4 regions of the Aneurinibacillus baijiui genome follow, and region 2 is predicted to be linked to each of the others. Evidence: riboswitches for the same ligand, from Rfam matches in the RefSeq annotation. Region 2 holds a riboswitch; each other region holds the start of a gene.
What was found. A riboswitch is a leader RNA that binds a small molecule or an ion and turns the genes downstream of it on or off. The one in region 2 is predicted to bind cyclic di-GMP.
Positions count from the first base shown of each region.

Region 1: another riboswitch for cyclic di-GMP. It lies ahead of AB3351_RS23190 (endo alpha-1,4 polygalactosaminidase); the one in region 2 lies ahead of AB3351_RS11540 (sensor domain-containing diguanylate cyclase).
Region 3: another riboswitch for cyclic di-GMP. It lies ahead of AB3351_RS16950 (methyl-accepting chemotaxis protein); the one in region 2 lies ahead of AB3351_RS11540 (sensor domain-containing diguanylate cyclase).
Region 4: another riboswitch for cyclic di-GMP. It lies ahead of AB3351_RS14350 (anti-repressor SinI family protein); the one in region 2 lies ahead of AB3351_RS11540 (sensor domain-containing diguanylate cyclase).

Region 1 covers NZ_JBFTXJ020000024.1:15,011-19,225, reverse strand. Annotated here, with positions in the region: gene AB3351_RS23200 (MDR family MFS transporter) at 1-102, opposite strand, end outside; gene AB3351_RS23195 (LysR family transcriptional regulator) at 215-1,123, shown strand; gene AB3351_RS23190 (endo alpha-1,4 polygalactosaminidase) at 1,156-1,998, opposite strand; cyclic di-GMP riboswitch class I at 2,044-2,139, opposite strand; gene AB3351_RS23185 (hypothetical protein) at 2,444-3,667, shown strand; gene AB3351_RS23180 (tetratricopeptide repeat protein) at 3,669-4,215, shown strand, end outside.
Region 2 covers NZ_JBFTXJ020000005.1:126,484-130,698, reverse strand. Annotated here, with positions in the region: gene AB3351_RS11545 (DUF3243 domain-containing protein) at 1-342, shown strand, start outside; gene AB3351_RS11540 (sensor domain-containing diguanylate cyclase) at 417-2,450, opposite strand; cyclic di-GMP riboswitch class II at 2,488-2,570, opposite strand; gene AB3351_RS11535 (VOC family protein) at 2,722-3,114, shown strand; gene AB3351_RS11530 (hypothetical protein) at 3,183-4,215, opposite strand, start outside.
Region 3 covers NZ_JBFTXJ020000010.1:14,137-18,351, reverse strand. Annotated here, with positions in the region: gene ggt (gamma-glutamyltransferase) at 1-384, opposite strand, end outside; gene AB3351_RS16950 (methyl-accepting chemotaxis protein) at 537-2,285, opposite strand; cyclic di-GMP riboswitch class I at 2,442-2,525, opposite strand; gene AB3351_RS16945 (YetF domain-containing protein) at 2,967-3,659, opposite strand; gene AB3351_RS16940 (hypothetical protein) at 4,100-4,215, opposite strand, start outside.
Region 4 covers NZ_JBFTXJ020000007.1:79,821-84,035, forward strand. Annotated here, with positions in the region: gene AB3351_RS14335 (STAS domain-containing protein) at 1-699, shown strand, start outside; gene AB3351_RS14340 (YiaA/YiaB family inner membrane protein) at 784-1,020, opposite strand; gene AB3351_RS14345 (hypothetical protein) at 1,146-1,370, opposite strand; gene AB3351_RS14350 (anti-repressor SinI family protein) at 1,540-1,758, opposite strand; cyclic di-GMP riboswitch class I at 1,739-1,823, opposite strand; gene AB3351_RS14355 (transposase) at 2,334-2,498, opposite strand; cyclic di-GMP riboswitch class I at 2,510-2,595, opposite strand; gene fabF (beta-ketoacyl-ACP synthase II) at 2,719-3,954, opposite strand; gene AB3351_RS14365 (helix-turn-helix transcriptional regulator) at 4,079-4,215, shown strand, end outside.

The DNA.
Region 1 (4,215 bases), on a different contig from region 2:
CAGATATGGAATCAATGCATAAAAGCCCAAATTCATTAAAAAAGAACAGATAAACAGCACCCGTACACCTAACGGCGACATTCGCCATACATATCCAACCATACGTTCCCCTCCTCGCTTTCTACAATAAAGCAGGAAATGTCATTTGTATAACGAATGATTTTGATACATGTTATCTATTTTTTCGATTAAGCAAAGGGAAGGAGACATTCGCTTGGATTTTGAACAATTACGTACATTCATTGTATTGGCTCGCAACAAAAGCTTTTCTAAAACGGCTGAGGCTCTGCATCTTGTACAATCCACAGTTTCTTCGCGCATTCAAGCCTTAGAAGCTGAAGTCGGTAAACCCCTCTTCATGCGCGATCGGCGCAAGGTAGACCTTACTGCCGCCGGATATACATTTCTTCCATACGCTGAACGGTTGCTTTTACTCAATGAAGAGAGCTTGCTAAAGATACAATCTATGAAGACGTTTGAAGATCAGCTATCTATCGGTGCAACCGACACGTTATGGAAATATGTTCTCTGCCCTGTGGTTGAAACGTTTTTCAATCAATATCCTACCGTCTCACTAAAAATAAAAACAGGACATTCCTGGGATGTGGTGCATCATTTGAAGGACGGAGTTGTACAGCTCGGCTTTGTATACCTCCCACAGTCTATCCCGGGTTTTGAAGTACTCCCCTTCTATGAGGAGGAAATCATTCTCGTCTCCCATCCAGAGCATGAAGCAGCACGCTGGGATGCGGTAGCGCCTGAATTCCTTGCAAGCCTCCCTCTTCTATATGTGGATTGGGGAAACCCGTTTTATGAGTGGGTGAGTGAACTGCTTCCGCCTGAGTATGTTCCGCAACTGCACATCGACAATGTATCGATGCTCCTTGCTCTCCTGCAAAAAAACATCGGAATGGGATTTATCGTTCGATCCGCCGTAGAAGAAGAACTGCGTGCTGGGCGCTTAGCTGAGATCCAACTCACAGACGGACTCGTCCCTCCAAAACGCACTGCCTTTATTATGGCGCAGAAGGAACACCTGCACCGTCCCGCTATTCAAAGCTGGCTTAAAACCATGCAAGAGCTTAGACTGCTCTCCCTTTCTACAGAAAAAACTCCTCTTTGATTTACTCAAAGAGGAGCTTTCTATCTTCTACTCTACCAAACATCAAAACCTTTGGTTGTGTGGAAATGAATGAAGCCTTGTTTCTTTGCATACTCTGTACTCTTCGCCTTACCGCTAAAGGATATGGTAAATACAGAGAACGGATACTGCTTTTGAAGTGCGTGCAGTTCTGCCATCCGATCCTGTGCCCACTGATCCTTCGCTACGGTCGCGTAATCGAAGTTCTCCCACATAAAGCCGTCTACATAAGGAGCTGTATATCCAGTCAACGTACCGAATCCCCAGTTTTGAATCAAATATAGACTTGGGAATTGCGCCTTGATCTCACTCATAAATGCTGCCATGCCGAACTGCTGCAGTGTAAGCATTACAGGATCATTTCCGTGCTGGTCATCAATATCGCCTACTGTATCGAGAAATACCCCATCAAATCCTTTTGCGGCTACTTGATTTTTCACTTCATCCATCAATATTTGTTGATAGTGCGGGGAAGTAATATCCATTAAATACGAATCCCATTCAGCAAAATGAACCTTCTCATTCTCCCGGAGGAAGAAATCAGTGGCCTCGCATTTATTTAATAGCGTCTGATTCCATGACGCAACTTCCATTGTACTCACATAACCCATGACCATCGTGCCGCCTTTTTTGATCCGTTCGATATCGGCTTTGGTGTAATGATACGGCTCAACAATAACCATGTTGTAATTTTTCATTTCATTAAATACGCGTGCGGTCGGTTTACCATAGAAAATTTTATAGGAAGTCACCTGTTGGAATGGAGATACTTTTGCTGCACTCACGTAAGTTGAAGACCCTCCTAATCCGAATAGTACCAAAGTCAAAGACAACAGTGCGACTGTTAACTTCTTCACGAAAAATCCCTCCAGAGATACACAGAGGGATGGGTGGTTTCGCAGACTGGCAATCGGTACCTCCGCACTATAATAATATGCGCAGATCGACGACCCATGCCTTTGCGTCCTTGCTTTTCAACAAGTTTGCCCATCACCAGATATGTATGCAGTTAATTTTTTTTCTTACTTTTATTATACACGCGCATAGATCTTTAGCAATATAAAATAGTTAATTATCTTGTCACATACGTGACATTTACCTTACAATTTTGAATCCTGTTTTAAAAACTATCATTCCAAATACATATACATTTTTTCCCCTTTATATTTTGTTACACACTTTCCATTTGATGCCTTGTGAGCACCATAGGTACAATAAACGTTGGCCATATAAATATTTTTATCAATATCTGTACAATTATTATACAAATCGGGTAAAAGAAATGGAAAACGGAGGAAATAAATGTTTTATCGTCAGCATTCTCTCATAAGAAAATATGCTGAGCTTATCTGTGTATTCCTGGTTTTTGTTCTGTTGGATTGGTGGACAGAACTGCGATTTACAGAATTTCAGCCAGCCCCGACACTCTTTATCGCTCTTCTATTCTCACTGCGATACGGCTGGAGCGTCGGGCTTGTTAGCTCGCTTATGACTATTGCTTATATTGTAGGAACTGCGACGGTTCGTGGTGAAGATGTACTGTTGCTATTTTTTGATTTTGAGCGGGCAAAATGGCTGCTCTTTCATTTGATTCTAGGTATTATTCCCGGATTGTTCATCACTAATCTCCGTGAACAATATGAAGCGCAATACTATCGTAATCAGGAAATAATTGAAGAGAATCGGCAGCTGCGACGCGCGGTAGATCGATTGAGCGAGTCACGGAAGATACTTGAAGGGAAAATTCTCGAATCGGAACAAAGCATTCATACGCTGCTTGAAATTATGCGTGCACTTGATGCTAGAGATCCTGAGTCTACGATTACCCAAGCCGCCAAAATTCTGGCTGATTTTTTCAAAGCCGAGGAATTTGGTATCTATCATCTTGATCAATCAGAGACAGCCCTGCGGTTGAAGATACGAATGGGGCAATCCGAAAAGTTAAAACCAACCCTGTTTATCTCAGATTCTCGCTTCTACAGTCGATTACTGCGAGAAAAAACTGTCATTATGCGCCGAGCAGATGACGAGGCATCTACACCTGTCTTAGCAGGTCCCATTCTTCGCGAGGGCAGAATTAAGGACGTGCTGATTATTAGCCGCATTGCTCTGGATCGTCTAACTCCACAAAGCGTTCAATTCCTGCATCTTCTGTTAGAGCTTATTTCTGACAGCACTGAAATCGCAGCGCTTCGCCTCGAAGAGAAGGGAGCGGGAATTACATACCCTGGCACCTCCATCTATTATCCGGAGGCTTTCCAGCGACGCGTGCAGATTGAGCGGGAGAGAGAGGCCGAGCTTGAACAGCCGTATACAGCATTTGATATATCGCTTCCTACACATTTACAGCTTGAGGCAGATGAATGGAGCAAGCGCCTAGAGCCGCATATGCGGGAGGTAGATATCGTCGGCTATGACAAACGCGATAACAAACTTCTTTTCCTGCTTCCGGCAACCGACCAAGAGCAGACGAAGAATTTCATCGAACGGATCATGCCTGTGATTTCATATGACAAGGGGGAGTAAAATGTACATCGTTTTTTTCTTTGTGCTGCACACATTAGCATTGTTTCTGCTAAGCCGTCTACTCCTTCCTTCTCTAACAGAAGAAAAGCGCGGAGCAGCTTCCTGGATCTTTGTTGTTTCCATCTTTCTTCCCTTTATTGGTGAAATCTTAGGGCTTATCGTCTGGCTTGCTGAAAAAAAGACGCATAACCGCTCAGCTTTGGATACATATGATGAGTATACGCGAATACATGTGGATAACTACGAGAATATCATTGAAGAAGCCGCGAACGATTATCGTCTGCTTCCGATCATGCAGAGCTTGGAGATGGATGATAGCGAAATAAAAAAAGAAATGCTTATCCGTCTGTTGGACTTGAATATAGGACAAAAAGGTAAATATTTGTACACAGCCTTACAAAATGAAGATACGGAGGTCGTGCATTATGCTGCAACATCAATCAATGTCTTAAAAGACCGGTATATCCGTCGCATCTCCTCCCTTCGAAACCAGTTGCGCAGCGAGAATCCGGCAATCTACTTAGAACTTGCCCAAGTCTATCAGCATT
Region 2 (4,215 bases):
AATGAAATGAATCATATGGTTGATAAGAGTGGCAATGTAGACACCGGTCGAATCGGCGAAGTAGCAAGCCGCATGGGTGAAGATCAAAAAGAGGACATTATGGGCAACTTCGATTCATTCAAAAATTACCTTGGAGATAAGATTCACCTCGGCGAAAAGTTAGGAATGGGCGAAGAAGCACTGGCAAAAACTGCGGAGAAGGTAGGAGATTATTTAGCTGCTAACGAAGAACCGCGCAATCGTGAAGAGCGCTTGCTTCAGGAATTATGGAAAGTCGGCGACCAGGATCAACGTCACCACCTCGCACATATGCTCGTGCGCATGGTACAGGATGAAGCTTAAATACGTATAGATAATTCACTGCCGCCTCTTCTAAGATAGGGGCGGCAGTGTTTTGTTCATGAAAAGGAAAAGGGTTAGCCGACTTTTTGCTGATGATAGTGGCATGTTTGGTTTCTACCGTGCTCTTTTGCATGATACAGTGCTTTATCTGCACATGAGAGTAAGGCCTCCGGCTTCTGTGGAGAAGAAGGGATCATTGTTCCTGCACCAACACTAACAGTAACGAACGGTGCGATCTTGGAGGCGGAGTGGGGGAGCTGCAGGTTTTCAACACACGCTCTAATTTTCTCTGCCACAAGCAGTGCGCCTTCTGTGTCAGTGTTGGGCAGAATACACGCAAATTCTTCCCCGCCGTATCGGGCGATCAGGCTGCCCGCTTGCCGAACTTCTTCCTCAACGGCGCGTGCAATCCTCTTAAGGCATTCATCCCCTCCCTGATGCCCGTATGTATCGTTATATAATTTAAACTGATCAATATCAAACATAACGAGAGAAAAAGGAGAGGAAGCTTGTGCTGCCTGTTCCCATTCTTCCTTCAGCTTTTGATCAAAATATCTGCGGTTATAAATCCCTGTAAGACCGTCTATAATGGAAAGTTGGAGCAGAGTTTCGTTTGCTTTCTTCAGCTTCTCTTTCATTTTAGTTTGTGCTGTTACATCATGGACAACAAATTGAATGGCATTCTTCCCATTATACACAATGGGCGCTGCTGTAATTTCGACATCAATGAATGTTCCATCTTTGCAAATGATTTTCTGTTCGACTAGACGTTCATAAGGCTCATTATTTGTGATTTTTTCGGATCGTTCCGTCACAGCACCGTGAAAGTCAGGATGCACAATATCATAGATGGATGTCCCAATTACTTTTTCCATACAATCTTCCTTCAGCATGCGCACACCTGCCTGGTTGATGCAGACGATGACCCCTTCACTATGTACGCCGATGGTTTGCGGTGAGAGGTCAAATAAGGAACGATACCGTTCTTCGCTTTCTGCAAGCAGTTGTAGATGATGCTGCAGTGCTCTAGACATGCGATTATACGTCTCGCATAGCTGGCGCATTTCTAGCGGTGTTTTTTGGATCACGCTGCTATCGATCGTATAGGAATAATGCCCGCTTTCGATAATTTTGGCTCCTCGCAGCAAATAATGAATCGGATATTCGATTTGCTTTATAATGGAACGAATAAAAAACAACGAAACACAAATAACAAGGAAAACAATAATCCCCATAATAAACAGCAGATGATAGAAAGGGCCGAAAACTTCACGTTGTTCGATCTCTCCGATAATCGCCCATTCATGGTTTTTTACCCAGCGATACGTTCCAAATACCTCAACCCCCCGATAATTCTTATAGCTTTCGGTAAGTGGGGCATTCGCCATGACATGCTTAAAAACAGAGGTACGATCTATAATGATGTTGCTTTCAAAGCCTGTTTCCTTTACTGTGTGTGGGGGAGAATGTCTGGATTCAGTAAGCATAAGTCCATGTTTATCAATCAGATAGGTTTCTCCTGTTTTGCCAAAGTGTAGTTGCTTCATCAAATTATTAACGGTAGTCAGTTCTACTGAGCCGAATATAACGCCCAGAAATTCATGCCTCTCATTCATAACTGGCGAAGAGACGATGATAATAGGCTTGCCCGATACCCTTCCAATGAACACATCTGTAATATAAGAATGCCCTTGCTGTGCCTGCTTGAAATATTCACGATCAGAAAGGTCGACCCCTGTGCTTGCATTCGTGTCAATTCTTGTTATTCCGTTTTTATCTACAAATACAAGCGCAGTGAATTCATTTTGGCTTTCGGAAAAAATTTGCATGTTTTTTTGCAAAGCCTCGATGTTATGTTGCTTAGCTGAAGGAAGAGAAGCGAAATACTGTATGGTTTGCACCCGCTTTTCGAACCAAGTGTCGACAAACTTCTGTTCTAAGCGAATTGTTTCAGATAAGTTTAAAAGAATTTCTTCTTTTCGTTCATAATTTAATGTAAGAGTTATAGGAACAACGCTGAGAATCCCAATAAGCAGAAACAATACTCCCATTGAAAAGAAAAGCTTTGTTTTCAGTGTTTGTGGTGAAATTAAGCGATAAGCCGACATGCTTACCATTCCCCTTTGTAATAAAATAAAAAAACCGACCAGATTTGGCCGGTTGCACTATCTGCTCCAGATCTCTCAAGTGCCCACATACAAAAGATCCTTCAACGCTCCGTGATTATTTTATCATAGTTCAAAAGACTTACACCATCTTTTTTGAACAAAACTGCAAGATTATGTGTATATTTTCTTTTCGTCTCTTTGTTGTATGTGTGCGGAAGTGTAGAATATAAAAAAGCACGAAAAACAACGACAATAGAAAGAGGGAAAGAATATGATTAAGAAAATGGAGCATGTGGCTGTAATCGTATCAGATATGGATCGTTCAATCGATTTTTATAAAGAAATGTTCGACTATCAGGTTCGGCTGCGCGGGGAAAATGAGGTGCGGGAGATGACGTTTCTCTATCATAATGCACAGGCAGGTATGGAGATTGAGCTGATTCGTGATCTTGCTCCGCAGGGCAGCTATAGCGATAGTGGGATTGTAAATCATATTGCTTTTACTGTTGATAATATAGAAGAAGCGATTTCGTATTACCGGAATAAAGGAATCGTGTTTAATACAGAGGAACCGAAGCCCACTCTTGAAGGTGGACGGATGATTCTATTCTATGGACCCGACCGCGAATTATTGCAATTGGTCGAACCGGGGAAACGTATGTAATCTATGTGGTATACATAAAAAAACACGCAAAGGGCAGCAGGTGGAAAGCCTGCTTCTTTGCGTGTTTTTTATTTTCTAAGCGCTGTCTGTGGATCGGCAGGTTCAAATACATCGAGCAATAACCCTGTAGAAGTCTCGTCGCCCATCTCCCAGTTTGTAGCGAAGCGAACGCGGTGTGAGACGCCTAGAATGTCGTATTTCTGCGCTAGATGCTGGCGAGCAGAGCCGATGATGAGCGAGTGAAGCCGCACATGCCGCTGTGCTCCGAGTTCTCTTAGCTGGTTTTGTATAGGGGGAGAGATATGGCCGACGCCGTCTGTCACCATTACGAAATCAGCATTGCGGAAGGCAGAGCTTTGCTGGACAAATTCAATGCCGCGCGCAATAGGGGAATCAAAATGCGTACCCCCGCCAAATGTCATCTGTGACAAGGCATAGAAAGCAGGCCAGTTGGGTTTACGATGGTAAAGCGGCTGCTCCTTTACTTCGCCTTTGGCACCGAAGAGGAGAAGTAGGAAATCGCGTCCTTCTAATAGGGTGAGCGCGGCGAATGTCATGGTAAAAATCTGAGCAAGCCTGAGTTTGCCGCCCCGCATTGAGTGTGACGTATCAAGCATGCAGATGACTGGGCCTTTCTGGGGTTCCTCGATAAAGCCGGTTGTATGATATGTCATCAGTTTTTGTTCAAGCCACTTCACCATGAAATACGGCTCATAGTCTTCATCGGCCAGCAGTACAGCCTCGCTCGGAAGCATGTGTGCCATATCATTGGACTGACGCAGGTCATCATATGCTTCCGGAATGCGTGTGGTACGTATTTTACGTTTTTGTGCGCGATAGTATTGAATGTTGCGCCCTACTTCCTGTAAAAAAGCAAGTAGATCGGGCTGCTTTTTAAGCTTGGCGGCCCATTTAAGGTACTGTTCAAACGTTTGTCTGCGCAGTTTTCCCAATTCATTGCCCCAGCGGCGGTTCGCAAATCGTTGGCTTGCTTCTACTAGATCGTATAGAAAGCGATTTTCTTCTTCTTCACTGGCAAGTGTCTGTGTAAGTGATGTATTTAACCATTCTCCTAATTCTTCTTCAAGCTGTGAGAGAGCT
Region 3 (4,215 bases), on a different contig from region 2:
ATAAGCCTCTTGCCATCCTGATACCGCACCTGGCACGGTATTAGCAGCTAAATAACCACGCGCTGGAATCGTGTTATAGCCTTTGTTTTTATAGAAATCAATGGTGGCTTTTTCACCTGAACGACCGCTTGCATTCAGGGCTTTGAGTTCGCCCGTCTTTGCATTATAGATCAGCCAGAAATTATCGCCGCCGATGCTGTTCATATGTGGATATACAACTGCCAGCGTAGAAGCCGCCGCAATCGCACCGTCCACCGCATTCCCGCCCTCTTGTAATACCTTGATTGCTGCTTGAGAAGCGAGATAATGCGGAGTTGTTACCATACCGCCAGAACCCATTGTTGTCGGTCGATTTGCTGCGAGAGCACTAAAGGAAGTAAACATAAATAACACAACTGCCAATGTAGCCCCTACTGAAGCTCTTACAATTCGATTCATCTTCTTTCCCCTTTTACTTGAAGATTTTTGTATCATAAAGCAACTGCCTAAACTGATCTACTCCGCAGCATCACCTCCCTTACAATGCTCATCTGGGCTTATACGGTGAAACGCTTTGTCATATCATCTAGACTATTTGCCTGGTGAGCCAATGTCTCTGTTGCGGCATGAATTTCCTTCGCCATCGCATTCTGTTCTTCAATTAATGCAGCTACGTTTTGTGTGCTCGCATTCGTCTGCTCATTAAAAGCCCCAAGCTCGGTTACAGAGCTAGAAATGTCCTGAGCCCCTTTGTTTACCTCTTGGATGGATCGATTGACATTCTCGATTCCCTGTGCCACTTGATTTACAAATGATAGAATCTGATCAAAGCCTTGACCGGCCTCTTTAACCACTTCCGTTCCTTCTAGCACAGCTTCACTGCTGATCCGAACCGTCTCTCTACTTCTTTCTGATTCCTCGATAATGCTGCCGATAATACTTTTGATTTCTTCTGCTGATTTTGCGGACTGCTCAGCCAATTTGCGAACCTCTTCTGCTACAACGGCGAAGCCTTTACCATGTTCACCCGCACGAGCTGCTTCAATGGCAGCATTCAGTGCAAGCAAGTTTGTTTGTGAAGAAATATCTGTAATGACAGTGACAAAATTGCTGATTTCTTTTGTACGCTGATTAAGCAGCGTAATGACTTCCTGGATCTCTTGCACAGAATCCTTGATCGATCCCATTTGCTTAATCGTTCCTTGAATGTTTTCCTTTCCGTCTATACTGGCCTCTCTTGCTTTGACTGCCATGCTATTAACAGATGCCATATTATGCGATGTATCCTCGAAGCTCGCTGCAAGCTCCTCCATATAGCTGGAGAGATTTTGCAGAGTATCAGATTGCTGCTCCGATCCTTGTGATACGTCTTCTACAGAAGAGGCAATCTCTGTTGAGGCGCTCTTTAATTGATGTGCTCCCTCAGCTAGATGATCGGCAGAGTTTTTCACAAAACGAGAGGATTCTTTAACCTGGGAAAGTACCTCGGAAATCTTATCAATGGTTTCATTGAGGGCTTGTCCCATCTGTCCAAGCTCATCCCGCTCATCTCCTGCAACCCTTGTGGTGAAGTCACCTTGACCCATACACTCCATCACAGTTTTAACCCGATTGATCCGCTTCGTGATACTTGATGCAATTAACAGGGACACCGTCGTTACCAGCACCAGGCCTACAAGAAGCATATAGATTGTGATTTCCTTACTCTCTTGTGTTTTTTCATAGAAATTATCGTAATAGGAGCCCATTACAATAACCCAGTCCCATTCCTTAAAATAGCGAAGATATGCGATCTTCTCACGCGGTTCTGTTTCACCCGGGTTCTTCCATAAGAATGTGTAATAGCCTTCTTTTTGGTTGTACATATCACGGTTTGCATTTACACCTAATTCATTAGGCTGATCCTTGATTTGCCCCTCAAAATTCTTCGGGTGCATCACAGCACGAATCTCTTTATTGTAGGCAAAGAAATAGTCGCCATCGCCAATGCGCGGCAAATTGGTTGGCGTCTTCCTTGTTCCGTCCGGTTGCTTCTCCCCAGCTATCGCTATTCGGAACTTTTCCTGCGCTTCTTCCTGTGTGATCTTTCCCGCCTTTGCCTCGTTATTCAACGTCTCGGCCAGAATGTACGCATTATCAACTAAGGATTTTAAATGCCCTTTGTTTGATTCAATCATCGCGTCTTTTGAAAAGTAGAAATTAATGACGCCAAGAGCAATCAAAGGGATTAACGAGACAGCAAGAAATGATCCAAGCAATTTTGTCTTAATCGATGGTGTAGCTAGCTTTCCCAACCACTTTTTCATTGAAAACCCTCCAGTAATGACCTTACAATTTTTGGAGCATAGTACAGTCCTTCTTGCAAAGTCGTATGAGTCACTATGATAGTTAGACAAGTTGTATGAAAACAGCACAAAAAAGGCTATAAAAATGGGATAGCCTTGTCGAAAAACGTTGCGGAGTTCGGTAACCCAGCCATCATAGTCATTGACCTTAGATCTGTGGTTTTGCGAGCACATTTTTCAATGTGGGTGCCGTTTCGTTCGACATCATACGATATTAAGTTTTAAAACAACCCATGACACGACATACTTAGACACTACAACAAAAGATCCGAAAAAATGAATGTTTTACTTTAAATGTAAAAATATCTGGTGATATTATACTAATCGGTCAATAAAACACTATTCTTTATACCTATTTTGATATTTTTTTCTTTTTTTTAGAATTTTTTTCTAAGTTTCTTTGTCGAATACATTTGAAAACGCTTACGCATATATCTACATTTCATGACAGTGTTCGACAGCGGTAAAACAAGCACTTCTTATTTAAGTGAAATCACAGGTATGCTCTGTCGAATGGAATTACACTATGCACGTCCTACTTACGCACTTGTAAAAGCAGATTAAAAAACTTCTGACAGACTGAACTGTAACTCGAATGATGAACACTTTAAAAAAAGTCCCTTATTCGGGTTACAGTTCAAGCTAATACAAAGCATCTTTTCTTTTATCTATGTACACAGTACCATCACTTTGTAGTTCAGCGTAAAATACCTCTTCAAGTGAGTGAAGTCCTGTTTTCCGAATCTGTTCGTCTAACCATGCTACATCCAAATTTAAATCTTTGAGATTTTTATATACGATCTCCCCGTCTACGATTAACTCGGTAGGTACATACCTGAATGGTTTTGTAGCAATATTTATATCTTTGTTTATTGGTGTTTGATAAACTGGTTTCTTCAGAACAGACAGCTGCCCATCCGGCTCTAGAATAGCATATTCTATTTCCTCAATAGAAAAGAAACCCTTTTCCCGTAGCATCATACTTAAATCATCCATATTGTAGTGTGCATCTCGCATTGTTTTTTCTAAGATCTTTCCTTTCTTGATAATGATTGTAGGCTCCCCGTCTAATAGCACACGTGCTCTCGGTACTTTTAACCCAATGTAGCCTACAAGCATTGTTAGTATGGTCCAAACGATTAAACCTACTATACCTTCAGCGGCTGAAATTCTTCTGTCAACTGCAATCATAGCTGCAATCGAACCAAATGTTATCCCTGTTACATAATTAAAGAATGTAAGTTCACTCACTTGCTTTTTTCCTAAAATTCGCGTCAAAATAAGCAAGATAATAAAAGCCATTATCGTTCGTATGAGAACTTCTAGCACATTCATTCCTGCCCTTCCTGATAGCTTCGGACACTCTAAAGGGTGCCTATAATCCATTAACTTGTAATTGGATATATCCATAACCCCTTGCCTGTTACTGGTTGAATAAGCAATGTACCAATCGCCACCATCATAATCACAGTTTCCGGTATTTTCATCTGAGAGATCGATCTTCTCCCACTAATCCTTAATAGAAGCACGCCCACTACAAAAATTAAAAGTGTTTGCCAGATCCAATTTATATCCATGTCTTCCCTCCATATACACCATTATCTGTACTAAAGGTGGTCTGTTATACATTAAGCGCATTTGCAACTTAATTGCCCTTCATTAAAAAATGAACTATTCTCTTGAAATAGTCTCTTTGCTTATCTTTTATTCAGGACACAGGAATCGAACCTATACATGCACCAGCGCCCACATAATGAATGATGTCGCTTCCACGCTCACCCAGGCAGGATTGGTTGATAATACGAGAACGCGACGCCAACGACACGATATACAACATAGTGCAGCGTCAGAGCTTGCATCTCTAACAGGTCCTTCCCACTTAATTCCGCCA
Region 4 (4,215 bases), on a different contig from region 2:
GGTAACATCAACCTTTTACTAAATGCTCATCGGCTTGTCTTGTATGTTGTGGAAAATCGGGAGCAGGAGCTTATTGCTTTCGCCAAGCAGGAAGGAATCTTATGGGCGAAGTACTCATTAACATTGGAATTCAAATTAGAATGGGTACAAGCGATCCGAAGAACGTTATGGAATTTTCTATACCATTACGATCATATCCAAGGCAAGCATGTTACACGCGAAGAATTTTATGCAATGGAGAAAAGAATCAATGAATTAGTTGATCAATTTCTTAACAACTTTTTCATTAGCTATTCAGCATACAAGGATAAATTAATTGAATCGCAAAAGAAATTAGTTCATAATCTCTCTGTTCCTATTATACCAATCTCCCCATCTATATGTATCTTGCCTTTGATTGGAGAAATTGATGCGTATCGAGCCAAAATCATAGAAGAAAAAGTATTAATGGAGATTGGTAACTTACATATTCAAACGTTAATCATGGACTTGTCTGGCGTCCTTCAGATGGAAATGGAGGTAGCCCACCATCTATTACGAATTTTTGATGGGATTTCAATGATGGGATGCAGTACTATCATTACAGGATTACGCCCTGAAGTTGTAAGAAAAATGATTAACGAAGGCATATCATTCAAAGACAGAGCAGAAATGAAAGGAACGTTGCAGCAAGCATTAAAGAACTATCTCGCCATGTAGCAACCCCTTTCATCTCCAAATGAAAAGGATCGTAAAACTTCCGTATACCTTAGAAGTTTTGCGATCCTTTTTTGCGGCATCAACTTATTCTTTGTTAAACTCGTCAGCGTACCTTTCATCATCTTCTTGATTATCCCGAATCGTCTTCTGCAGTACAAAAGAACTCATGGTTAAGAAAAGCGCTGATACGATGTAATATCCTTTCACCGGAAGCGGGGCATCTAATGTGTAAATCCCGATGAACATCGCTGCAAACGACAAAATAAATGCTGCCCAGGCCATATTTGTAAATGCTTTTGTATTTCTTCTGCGTGGTCTCATTGCATCCATTACCTCCATCCTCTTATTCACATATTCGCTATCAACCAATTTATTCCTATTGTGTATACTGAAATTTAGAAAAAATAAATTATATTTTCTAGTAATGGAGCAATCGGAAACAAACTTTATCGAGCAAGCAGCTTTCCTACCTTTTTAACAACCTTCTTCGTCGTCTTTCCTGTTACCATTTCATCTTTACCGAGGATAACAAATTCCTTCTTTTTGCCAAGCTTGCACATCGACTGACATCCCACGCAGATTTTTGCTTTCGGTTCTATTTTGCTGAGCTTTTTCTTCAGCTTTTTTACGTCATCCGCACACTTATGGCAAATACGCAGTGTAACAGCCATACAGGTTCCGCCCTTTCTTTCAGTCTATTTGGCAAATAAAGCGATGCTGGGGCATATTGCTACTGCTTGTATTGGATCATACTATATAAGTGCTACTTTTGAGAATACCCCTCATACGCTTGTGTCTGCTCATAAACAAAAAAACCTCTGCCCTATAGACAGAAGGTTCTCATCTTATCCTATATGAATGGTATGTCATCTCTTTAGACTCTAGCACCACTTGGTGTATAGCGTTACTTTCGCTTTTTAAAAAACTTCTTATTTCTTCCGGGGTAATTCCTAACTCACGTGCAATCAGCATAAGAGACACCCACTCTTGATCAAGTTCGTTCTGCTTCCTAACCATCTTCGCCCCCCGCAAATTCTTAAGAGGTAGTTCAGCCGTCATAGTGCTATACCGTAGACCTGGAACTTTGCGTCCCTGCTTTTCAGTCAGGTTTGCCTTTTTCTCAAGTATTTTGATTAGGTATTTGTTTTTTACCTGACCTTTATTGTTAGTAAGGTGTGCCTCTCGTAAGGTCATTTATATTTTTTCTAACTTGTAAATCTATTTTACCGATTACATGTACCCACGGAAAGGTTCTTTTGTCATGAAGAAGTCACAATATAGTCACACCTAAACCCTACTGCTTACATATAAGGAAATCAATAGCAGGTGATAAAACTAACCAGACAGATTACAGGGAATGCAATCGTAAAGTAAATCAAAAATAATATACGCTTATGTTCCTACTTATCCGTTTAAGGCGGCTTTGTATAAGTTCCACTTATTTGCCTAGATGAAATAATTACCAATTGTGGTAACTTATTAACAAGAACCCCCCAATATTTTCTTTTCTGTACCGGCCCCGTGCCGGATTTTTTTTTGCTCATTTTGGTCATTAACAAAGGAGGCAATGATATAGACGGAAAAGCCAAGCATGCTGTTACATCAACATGCTTGGCTTTTTAGACAGCCCCATTTTATACAGATTCACTATCATATTTTCCTTGCTTATATTCATTCATCCACCGAAAAATCATAATACTGTTGATTCGATGCTGTCTGGCTATGCTGCCAGGCTTATTACATTCCAATACCTGCTGTACGACCTTGCACTTAAACTCACGTGAATACTTCCGCTTCATTTTTTTCTCCTTTCGGTAACCCGGCTGCCGTAGCTTTTTATACAGTAGGCCCGTGGTTTTGCGTCCTCATCTTTCAATGAGTTTGCCTTTTCGACATACATTAGGATACAAAAAATTAGTGCACAATGGAATAGGTATTCACTATTTTTCTTTTATCCGCCATATACGCAACCTTTATCTACCAATTCCCGTAGAACATAACTGCTTGTAATACTACACATTACTCATACTTTTTTAAAATGATTACCGCATTGTGACCGCCAAAACCAAATGAATTGGATAACCCTATCTCTACATTTGCCTGACGGGCAGTATTAGGTACATAATCTAAATCACATAGCGGGTCCGCATGTTCTAGATTGATTGTAGGAGGTATCGTTCCTTCCTGCAGGCATTTTGCCAGCGCAATGGCTTCTACCCCACCCGCTGCACCCAACATGTGGCCGGTCATAGACTTATTCGCTGTTATAGGGATGTTATATGCTTGCGCTCCGAATAATTTTTTAATGGCTATGGTTTCCGATATGTCACCGGCTTCCGTACTGGTCGCATGAGCACTAATGATATTGACTTGTTCCAAAGAAATCTGAGCATCTTGTAACGCCATTTTCATAGCATGGTATGCGCCTTTACCTTCCGGATGCGGAGATACCATATGATGCGCGTCTGAGCTTGCACCATAGCCAATAACCTCAGCATAAATTCGTGCGTTTCTTCGTAATGCGTGAGACAACGATTCGAGAAGGAGAATGCCTGCGCCTTCCGACATGACAAATCCATCCCGATTCTCATCAAACGGACGACTTGCTTTAGCCGGACAATCATTCCTTGTAGATAAAGCTGTAGCATTCCCAAAGCTGGCCAAAGACAAGTCGGTTATCGAAGCCTCCGTGCCGCCCGCAAAGACAACATCCGCTCCCCCGAATCGAATAAGTCTGGACGCTTCGCCAATCGCTGTATTGCCGATTGCACAAGCAGAAACAGGCGACATCGAAGGACCCATCGCGCCCCATTTCATGCTAATTTGCGCTGCAGCCGCATTCGAAATCATTGCGGATACTAACGAAGGACTTACCCGGCCCGCTCCTCTCTCCCGAAGCAGATCCACATTTTTAATGAATGTTTCAATTCCTCCTATGCCGGAGCCAACATAGACACCCAGACGTGTCGGATCGACTTGATCCATATCTAGGTTCGAATCGATCCATGCTTGCTCGGCTGCAGCTAAGGCAAATTGGCAAAATCTATCCATACGCTTTGCATCCCTGCGTCCTAGAAGTTCCTCGGCATGAAAATCACGGACGAGTCCAGCAATTTTTGTTTTATGCCCGCTTACATCAAATGTATCAATAAAAGAAAGACCTGACCTACCATTAACCAAATTTTCCCATAACATTGCTACTTCATTGCCCAGTGGTGAGACGACTCCCATTCCTGTAATCACTACACGCTCCAAGCTTGATCCCTCCCCTTGAATATTTTGTTATATTTTCACATGCTACTTATCCTATTACAAGTTGTTGTTTATCCTAGTATAATTACTACTATGATCATTCGTATGATGAGGGGGCATGGAAACGTTGAATAATCAAAACAGACTTGACGCTCTGTCCACCTTTCTAAAATCAAAGCGAGCTAACATTCAACCTCAATCTGTTGGACTACCAACAGGAACCCGGCGGCGGACACCCGGCTTGCGAAGGGAGGAAGTCGCTCA